3 regions of the Pedobacter sp. UYP1 genome follow, and region 2 is predicted to be linked to each of the others. Evidence: riboswitches for the same ligand, from Rfam matches in the RefSeq annotation. Region 2 holds a riboswitch; each other region holds the start of a gene.
The links. Region 2 has a riboswitch for S-adenosylmethionine ahead of ABIB30_RS06685 (SusC/RagA family TonB-linked outer membrane protein). Riboswitches for the same ligand answer to the same signal wherever they lie in the genome.
Positions count from the first base shown of each region.

Region 1: another riboswitch for S-adenosylmethionine. It lies ahead of metH (methionine synthase); the one in region 2 lies ahead of ABIB30_RS06685 (SusC/RagA family TonB-linked outer membrane protein).
Region 3: another riboswitch for S-adenosylmethionine. It lies ahead of ABIB30_RS25305 (peroxiredoxin family protein); the one in region 2 lies ahead of ABIB30_RS06685 (SusC/RagA family TonB-linked outer membrane protein).

Region 1 is NZ_JBEPPL010000011.1:59,912-63,128, forward strand. Features, by position in the region: gene ABIB30_RS19225 (Bax inhibitor-1/YccA family protein) at 1-740, shown strand, start outside; SAM riboswitch class I at 992-1,101, shown strand; gene metH (methionine synthase) at 1,217-3,217, shown strand, end outside.
Region 2 is NZ_JBEPPL010000002.1:619,795-623,011, reverse strand. Features, by position in the region: gene ABIB30_RS06695 (bifunctional helix-turn-helix transcriptional regulator/GNAT family N-acetyltransferase) at 1-186, opposite strand, end outside; gene ABIB30_RS06690 (universal stress protein) at 366-1,298, shown strand; SAM riboswitch class I at 1,512-1,620, shown strand; gene ABIB30_RS06685 (SusC/RagA family TonB-linked outer membrane protein) at 1,754-3,217, shown strand, end outside.
Region 3 is NZ_JBEPPL010000020.1:48,154-51,370, reverse strand. Features, by position in the region: gene ABIB30_RS25310 (peroxiredoxin family protein) at 1-373, opposite strand, end outside; gene ABIB30_RS25305 (peroxiredoxin family protein) at 401-1,699, opposite strand; SAM riboswitch class I at 1,845-1,941, opposite strand; gene ABIB30_RS25300 (hypothetical protein) at 2,381-2,797, opposite strand; gene ABIB30_RS25295 (GMC oxidoreductase) at 2,800-3,217, opposite strand, start outside.

The DNA.
Region 1 (3,217 bases), on a different contig from region 2:
ACAATAATAATTGGTCACAACAATCAGTATTTGTGGAAAACCAAACAGGAACAGTTGCAAAGAAATTTTTTGCCAACGTGTTTTTATGGATGTTTGTAGCGTTGAGTTTATCAACACTGGCTGCAGTTTACATGGCAAATACGCCAGAAATGTTAAGCTACCTGATCAATCAGGAAACAGGTAAAATGTCTATGATAGGTTATGTTGCTATGTTTGCTCCGCTTGGACTGGTACTTTTGATGAGTGCAGGGCTGAGTAAGTTATCATACAGTGCTTTATTAGGCGTATTTATTCTGTATTCAGTATTGACCGGTGTCAGTCTGAGTTTTATCTTATTGATTTATACAACAAGTTCAGTAGTAGCTTGTTTTGCTGCTGCTGCAGGGATATTTGGTTTAATGGCTGTACTGGGTTACACCACCAACACCGATTTAAGTAAATTCGGATCAATCTTAATGATTGGTGTAGTAGGACTGGTTATTGCCAGTGTAGTGAACATGTTCCTGAAAAGTTCAAGCTTTGACTATATCATGAGTTTCTTCGGTGTAGCGATTTTCACTGCATTAACTGCTTATGACGTTCAAAAATTGAAACGTATCGGGGCAGGTATTGAAGAAAACGGTGGTACTATGGCTGTTGATGACACTAAGAAATTAGCGATCATGGGTGCCCTATCTCTATACCTTGACTTCCTGAATATCTTTATCTTCTTATTGAGAATATTCGGAGGAAGAAAATAAACCAGTATTCCTGGTTAAAAAGCCGGCCAGTGAAGTGCCCTCAGTAAGTCAGACACTTATTAAGGGCACTTCACTGGCCGGCCTTTTTTTGTTGATCTTTAGCACTATTCTCAATTACATCCATAGAAGAATACGCTAACCACACAGAACATTGTTCCGTACTATGTGTTCATTTGCCTGATTTTTGCAATTTTATATGCTTTAAACTCTATTTGCTTGGAAATGATTTTTCTTTGTTGCATTTTTGTATGAGCTTATAAAGAAAGACGGAGGGATTAGACCCGACGAAGTCTTAGCAACCTGTGCTTACAAGGTGCTACATTCTACTCGAACAGTTTCGGCTGTTCCTGACAGATAAGTTAATTCGATCCGACACCGGATTTCTGATTAGGCCTTTATATAAAATTTTCTGTCTTCAAGATACTGGCATCGCATTAGTTGCTTGAATACAGACAAATGGCTATCCAACACAGATAATGAGCATAAGAGAAGAGCTTAAAAAACGAATACTAATCATCGATGGCGCAATGGGCACCATGATCCAGCGCTATATCCTAACTGAAGAAGACTTCAGAGGAGAGCGCTTTGCGAATCATCCATGCGACGTCAAAGGAAATAATGACCTGCTGAATATTACCCGTCCTGATATCATCAAAGCTATACATACCGAATATCTTAAAGCAGGAACAGATATCATCGAGACCAACACTTTTAGTACGCAAAGGATCTCTCTTGCGGATTATAAGATGGAAGAACTTGACTATGAAATGAGTTTCGAAGGTGCTAAAATAGCCAAAGAAGCAGTCAATGAATTCATGGCCGCAAATCCAGACCGCGTTTGTTTCGTTGCAGGTGCCGTAGGCCCTACCAACCGTACCTTGTCTATCTCACCAGATGTAAATGATCCGGGATACAGAGCCTTAACCTTTGATGAACTAGTTGACGCTTACTACGAACAAATCAGAGGACTGGTTGATGGCGGATCAGACCTGTTATTAATTGAGACCATTTTTGATACTTTAAATGCGAAGGCGGCAATCTTTGCAATCAAAAAATATGAAGAAGTTATCGGGCGTAAAATTGAGATTATGATTTCCGGAACTATTACAGATGCATCAGGCAGAACACTGTCCGGTCAGACTGTAGAAGCTTTCCTGAATTCAATCATTCATGCTAACCCATTGAGCATAGGCTTTAACTGTGCATTGGGTGCAAAAGACATGAGGCCCCATATTGAAGAGCTCTCTGCTAAAGCACCCTGTTATGTATCTGCATACCCTAATGCAGGTTTACCGAATGAATTTGGCGCTTATGATGAAATGCCCAATGAAACAGCGTCACTGGTCTCAGACTTTATTCAGCACGGTTTTGTCAATATCGTGGGTGGTTGTTGTGGTACTACGCCAGAGCATATCGCAGCGATTGCCGCAAAAGCCAAAAATATTACCCCAAGACAAATACCAGAAATACCACGTTACCTTCGCCTGAGCGGACTTGAACCCGTAACCATTACGCCCGAAAGCATGTTTGTTAATATTGGTGAAAGAACTAATATCACAGGCTCCCCAAAATTCTCCAAGTTAATTTTAAGCGGTGACTACGAAGCTGCACTTGCCGTTGCCAGGCAACAAGTAGAAGGTGGTGCGCAGGTCATTGACGTGAACATGGACGAAGGGATGCTGGACTCTGAAGCCGCAATGACGAAATTCCTGAACCTGATTGCTTCAGAACCTGATATTTCCAAACTGCCGATCATGGTCGATTCCTCTAAATGGAGTGTCATTGAAAACGGTTTAAAATGTTTACAGGGAAAAGGGATTGTCAACTCCATTTCGTTAAAAGAGGGAGAAGATAAATTCCGTGAAAGTGCCCGTAAGATTATGAATTACGGTGCAGCAATCGTAGTGATGGCCTTTGATGAAAATGGACAAGCAGATAACTTTGAACGTAGAAAAGAAATCTGTAAACGCTCATACGATATCCTGGTAGAGGAAATTGGCTTCCCGGCAGAAGATATTATCTTCGACCCGAATATCTTAACCGTAGCCACCGGTTTAGAAGAACACAACAACTATGCAGTTGATTTTATCAACGCAGCACGCTGGATTAAAGAAAACCTGCCCTATGCGAAAGTAAGTGGTGGTGTATCCAATATATCTTTCTCTTTCAGAGGAAATAATACCGTACGTGAAGCTATGCACTCTGCCTTTCTGTTCCATGCCATTAAAGCCGGACTGGATATGGGAATTGTGAATGCCGGGATGCTGGAAGTTTATGAAGCTATCCCTGCCGAGTTACTGGAACGCGTAGAAGACGTTTTATTAAACCGCCGCGAAGATGCTACAGAACGTCTGGTAGACTTTGCAGAAACCGTAAAATCTAAAGGAAAAGAACTCGTTAAAGACGAAGAATGGAGAAAAGCACCTGTAGAATCCCGTCTGTCCCACTCTTTGGTCAAAGGTATTATTGAATACCTG
Region 2 (3,217 bases):
TTTAGCGATCGCAGTAATGGTCATTGCTTCTCCCTGTGAAAGCACATAGAAAACCGGAAACCACTTTGGCTGGATATCGATATCATAAAATTGATAAATCTGAGCTGCATCTTCTGTAATCTTCTCTGTCAACATCCGCAACCTGCTTCCTATTGCCTTTTTACCTACCTGATTGAAAAACTCCATTGTATATACCTATTTACGTAACTGATTACGTAAATGTAGTAAGTATTTTTATAATTCAAAATATTCAGGTGAATTTTTTTGATCCTGATGACGAATGTCATTAGATAATATGACGGGCGTCACAGCTAAACAGCCTGTTTATCACCACTTTTACTCTGGTAAAATAAACATCCTTTGCTATGAACACGATAACCGTACTGACCGATTTTTCCGCCAATGCAGAAAATGCCGCACGCTATGCTTTACGCCTTGCACAACATCTTCATGCAAATCTTACACTTTATAATTCCTTTTTAGTACCAATGGCCGAACCTTTAGGAGGGCAGGTTTACTGGTCAATGGAAGATTACAATATTTTACAAAAGGATAGTGAAGAACAATTACGTGCGCTGGGCATAAGACTAGAAGAAGAACTCTCCACTTTACCGATTAATGCTTTCAGGCCCGTTATTGATTACAAGTGTCAGGAAGGACCTTTATACCGGTACATCAACAAACTATCAGCAAACAGAGATCTGATGCTATTGGTGATGGGCACCCACCGGAAGGGGCTGGGCTCCTTAATTATGGGTAATCATATGCGGGAAATTATAGGCGCTGTGCCCCTGCCTGTGCTGATTGTACCAGAAAACCAAAGTTTTAAGAAGCTGGATAAATTTGTTTTTGCAACAGATATGGATGATAGTGATCTGGATATTATTCAGGCGCTTACCGAATTTGCAAAACCATCTCATGCAGAGATTACGCTGGCGCATATACAACATCCGGAGATGCCAGAAGCTGATACTAAAAAATTAGTCACTGGCTTTCTGGAAGATGTAGCTAATAAAATAAATTATCCTAAAATCTATTACCGCGCAGTAGAACATGCTCCTGTTAAAGCAGGCTTAAAATGGCTTGCAGAAAACGTGACTTGTAATGTTTTTGTAATGGTACATCGCCATAAAACTTTTCTGGAGCAGCTTTTCAATTTAAGCAATACGCAAAAGATGGCGGCAAATACCAATTTACCGCTGCTGATCTTCCCTTGTGCAGAAAATGTTGCGCTGGGATTGAACGCAAATCTGGAATCTGGTTATCAGGAGAATATAATCGCTTCGGCGATCAGCTAGCTATAGCGCATGCTATACGTTAAGCCAATTTCTTAAGTCAATCCAAAGGCCATTCTCTAAAACAGAGAAATGGCCTTTTTTATGCCTCCAATCTGAACAAAATAATAGACGAATTGTCTGCCAAATCTCAGAATATCCTACTAATGAAATATATACTATAGATTTAGTAGTTTATTTATATATTTGCCCGACAATTAGCTGTTCATTGATTTCTACTTATCAAGAAAGACCGAGGGAAAGGCCCTATGAAGTCTTAGCAACCTATACACCCAAATTGTAAAAGGTGCTAACTCCTATCCACTTTAAGCGGAAAAGATAAGTGACAGATATACCTATAAAGTAAATTGGTCGCTGTCATCTCTTCCCTTAATATTCCTGATAAATAGAGCTGTTCAAAGAACGTTATGCGTAATAAATTGAATTAAACACACCAATTATATAACTAGACCATTAATATGTATAAAACTTACAAATACTTATTTGGGATCCTGCTATCCTTTATCATCGTACAGACTGCTGCGGCACAAACCGCTAAAATTACCGGGGTGGTCACCGAGAAATCTAACGGGCAACCCGTTCCTGGCGTAAGCGTTTCTGTTAAAGGAACAAATGCTGGTACACAAACTGATGGAAATGGTAAATTCTCTATCATCGCCAAACCAAATGATATTTTAAAAATTGTATCCATTGGCTATGCGACTCAAGAACTCAAAGTAACTTCAGCAAGTACGATAGCTATACAATTAGATGAATCTTCTAATGAACTGAGTGAAGTTGTGGTTACAGCTTTGAACATTCCTAAAGAGAAAAAATCATTAGGTTATTCAGTACAGGAGTTAAAATCAAAAGATATCTCTGAAGCGAAAGAGACCAATCTGCTGAATTCCATATCTGGTAAGGTAGCAGGTGTACAGATCACCAATAGCCAGGGAGATATGGGTTCTTCCAGGATCATTATCCGTGGGGAGACTTCTATATCAGGAAATAATCAGCCACTATTTGTAATCGATGGAGTACCGGTAGATAATTCACAAAATTTAGGTTCAGGCGGCTCACGAGATTTTGCTAATACGATTTCTGACATCAATTCGGAGGATATTGAATCTATGAGTGTCTTGAAAGGCCCCAATGCCGCTGCGCTTTACGGTTCCCGTGCTGCGGCAGGTGTGGTACTGATTACCACTAAGAAAGGTAAAAACTCTCCTGGCTTAGGAATCAGCGTGAACTCCAATGCAACCTTCTCTACTTTGTTAACTATTCCATCTTATCAGAATTCATTCGGACAAGGTGCTAATGGCCAATTCAGCTATGTAGATGGTAAAGGTGGGGGGCTGAATGATGGAGTAGATGAAAGCTGGGGCCCAAGATTAGACGGCCGTTTAATCCCTCAATTTAATTCTAACGGAGTAGCTGTTCCTTTTGTCGCACATCCAAATAATGTACGTGACTTCTTTAATACGGGTTATACTTTGAATAATGGACTTGCGATTTCAGGTTCAGGAGATAAATATGACTTACGTTTCTCTTATAACAACCTGGATCAGAAAGGTGTGATTCCGAACTCTTCTCAATCAAAAAACTCATTCTTACTGAACACAACTTATAAAATAACACCAAAGCTGACTTTCAATGCCTCAGCTAATTATGTAAACACAAGTGCAAACTTACCTGGTTCAGGAGGAAAAAGAGCAAGCAGCACTATGTTGCAGTTTACCTGGTTTGGCCGTCAGGTTGATGTAGACCAATTAAAAACCTATAAAGATGCGAATGGAAAAGATATCAACTGGAACAATAGCTATTATAGTAACCCATATTTTGTTGCCTACGAAAACACAGTGGGTCAGGTTCGTAACCGGTTGATTGGAAGTGCAGAATTGAACTACAAAATAATAGATGGTTTATCAGCGAACTTCAGAACG
Region 3 (3,217 bases), on a different contig from region 2:
TTCCTCTGAGGCCGGGTACAAGACTTCTATATTCACCACTGATTTGTCCATCGTTATCTATTTTAGCCACTAAGGCAGCGTCATAAGTATTCATTTTGATGAACAAAGAATCTTTGCCTAGATATTCGACATGAAAATCATCTCTCCGCGTCCCATTCAACAGTGTGAAAGTCGCGTGTTCCACATCCTTTCCTTTCAATTCGAAATTAAAAGGTACTTCAGTTTCACTAACTTTAAAAACACCACGCCAGATTCCTTCTTTAATGAATTTTTTAGCTGCTTTTGGATCTTCGGTTTTACCCGCTGCAAAAGAAGCAGAGGAAATTAGTACAGCTAGTGCCAGCACCCCTATTTTTGATACTTTAATTCTCATAATATATATTTTTGGTAGGTTGATTATTTATTTTCCTGTGGTAGTCGCTGCAACTGCCAGTTGAGGTACAGGTTCAGCAATGAGTTCATCGAGCACTTTATTGAATTTCTTTTCGTATTCCTCGTAATATTTACCAGTCACAGTTCCGGTGTAACCCGTATAAATTTCCCTGACGTCACCTTTTCTGTCGATAATGATAGTCGTCGGAAAAGCAACAAATTTGTTGAGTGCAGGCAGTTTTTCGGCAACAATTTTTTTGTCTGCTATACCACCAAATAGGATATCATAAGTAATCCCGTATTTTTCTTTCAATTTGCCCAGCGTATATTTTGCATATTCTAAATCATCTTTCTGTTCGAAGCCTATTGCAATAGCTTCTACGCCACGTTTTTGATTCTTTTTAAACCATGGAGCAAGAAAAACTGTCTGGTCGGTACAGTTTGGGCACCAGGTACCGATAGTTTCGATAATGACAACTTTACCTTTATATTTATCATCGCTAAGGGAAACTTGCTGTCCTTTTAAATCAGGAAAAGTGAAGTCAAGTTTTTTATAGCCTTCTTTTAAAAAGGTAAGTTTATAAGGATCTGGCAATTCTGCTTTTTCATTTCGCAAGCCATCAAACTTCAAGTTCTTATAGATTCCAAAGCCTTGTTCGCCTGTGATGCTGTTATCGTCATTGATTTTTCCTTTCACAATAAAAGGGCTTGGGCCTGTAAAACCTGAAAGTTCGAATTCATCACCTTGTACAGTACCTTCCAGTTCACGTGTATCTCCCACAACGGTCATAATTACACCTGTCAATTTATTACCAGATTGCTTTAAGAGTGCGATAGATGCAGGGACGGCCTCTTTAGTGTAAGTTTTGATTTCCCATTTACCAGAGATATTATGTTTTGGGGCGATTTCTTTCCCCGGCTCTACAAAACGGTAGCTTTTACCATATTCTGCGATGAATGGTAAAGAATTACCCCTAAAACCTGGTACAAGACTACGATATTCACCAGTCAGGGTTCCATTGTCTTCAATTTTAGCAACTAAAGCTGCATCGTAGGTATTCATCTTTACATAGATCGAATCCACACCACGGCGTTCTACATGAAATTCATCACGTCTTGATCCATTAATCAAAGTAAGTAATGCATTTTTTGAATCTTTGCCTTTGAATTCGAAATTAAAAGGAACTTGCGATTCACTGACTGTAAAAACGCCACGCCAGATCCCTTCTTTTGGAAGAGGTTTTGAATCATTAGCGGAGGCAGTTCCGCTGATCAGTACGACCGAGGTTAGTAGTCCTGCCAGTTTAGAGGAGAATTTAGTTTTCATAATCATCTTTATTAGTGTTAAGTCCTATTTTTTATAGTCTTTCATAACAAAGCCACGAACTCATAACGATTCCTGCCAGTTCACAATTGAACTGCCTCTGCAAAGAAGCAAGCCAGGAAACCTGAATAGTTACTTGTTATTAATTAATTTATAATCCATTGCTGGATCAGGTTGAGCACTTTTTCCTATGGAAAGTTGCTAGAAGTTCAACGAGACTGCCTCTCCCTTCTTCTGTATAAATCAACTAACTAATGGTGGTGATTAATTAGATGGTAAAGCTGTATATTTAAAATAAATCCTGATACCCCGGTGCTTTGTTGTAAAGAATAGATGACCACCATAATATTCCATCAAAATGCGCCGGGGTATCAGGATTTTGAAATCAAGATTATCAGCTCCGGTAATTGAGTGGATTTACAACTGCTGCTTAACGATTCAGTTTGTAAATTATAGGGTCAAATAGTAGTCTTTACGCCATACAACATCGCATAAAATTGCCTGTTAAATCAGTCAGCAATAATTTTTGAAGTTGTAATTTAGCAATCATGGTGAGCGTATTTTTAAATTGTTTTAACTTATCTACCCTAAAGATAAGAATGAAAAACCGTAAAAACAATTAATACTACTATTTTAGTAGTATTAATTTATAAAAAGTTGTTTTCTGGCTAAAAACGCCACTAATTAATCAGCAGGGTATAATACAAAAGAATAAGGATTTGGAACAGGGCTTTTATAAGGACTATATAATCCCAGGTAGCTGACCAGTTTACTTTCGTCCATTTTATGGATAAAAAAATCTGTTGACAGCAGGTAAAATTTGATCAGTTCAAAAATCTGATTTGACTTTTCTGCTTTAATCCCTAAATAATAAAAGGCTTTCCACCTGAGATTAGTCATTGCATTATTGGATGAGGAACTGAAATAATCATTGACGTACTGATCCAATCCTGCAGTATCCAGTTTCAGGTAATACAGTTCTTCTCTGATTAACATGACGGCATGTTTTCGCAGTGATGGAGATGCGATATATAATGCAGGAGGAAGAATTAACAATCCTGTTCCGATACCTGCCATGGTGATGAATGTTCTTCTTTTCATAACTAAAATGAATGATCTGCGGAATACAATGACATAGCTGATAAAGTCAGTGTTGGATTTGATGCACTAAAAGTAGTAAACGAGCCGCTGCCCAGTACAAAAACATTTCTGTACTGTTGGTGAACCATATTTTTATCTACCACACTATCTGCCGCAGTTTTACCCATTCTTGTGCCTCCTAAAATATGTCCTTCGTTAGGAAACGGGTCCAGGAATTTCAATTTTTCTACAGGAAGACACGATAGAATTCCCGGAAGAACTTTTTTCATGTTTTCCATTCCCTTCAGTGCATAATCGGATCTGCCCCCTTTAAAATTGATTTCAGGCACCAATTTATCTGAAGTGGTGGTGATATAATTCGTTGAGAGTGGTAAATCTTCAAAAATCATACGGAAAGAGGTCATATTTAACCATTTACCT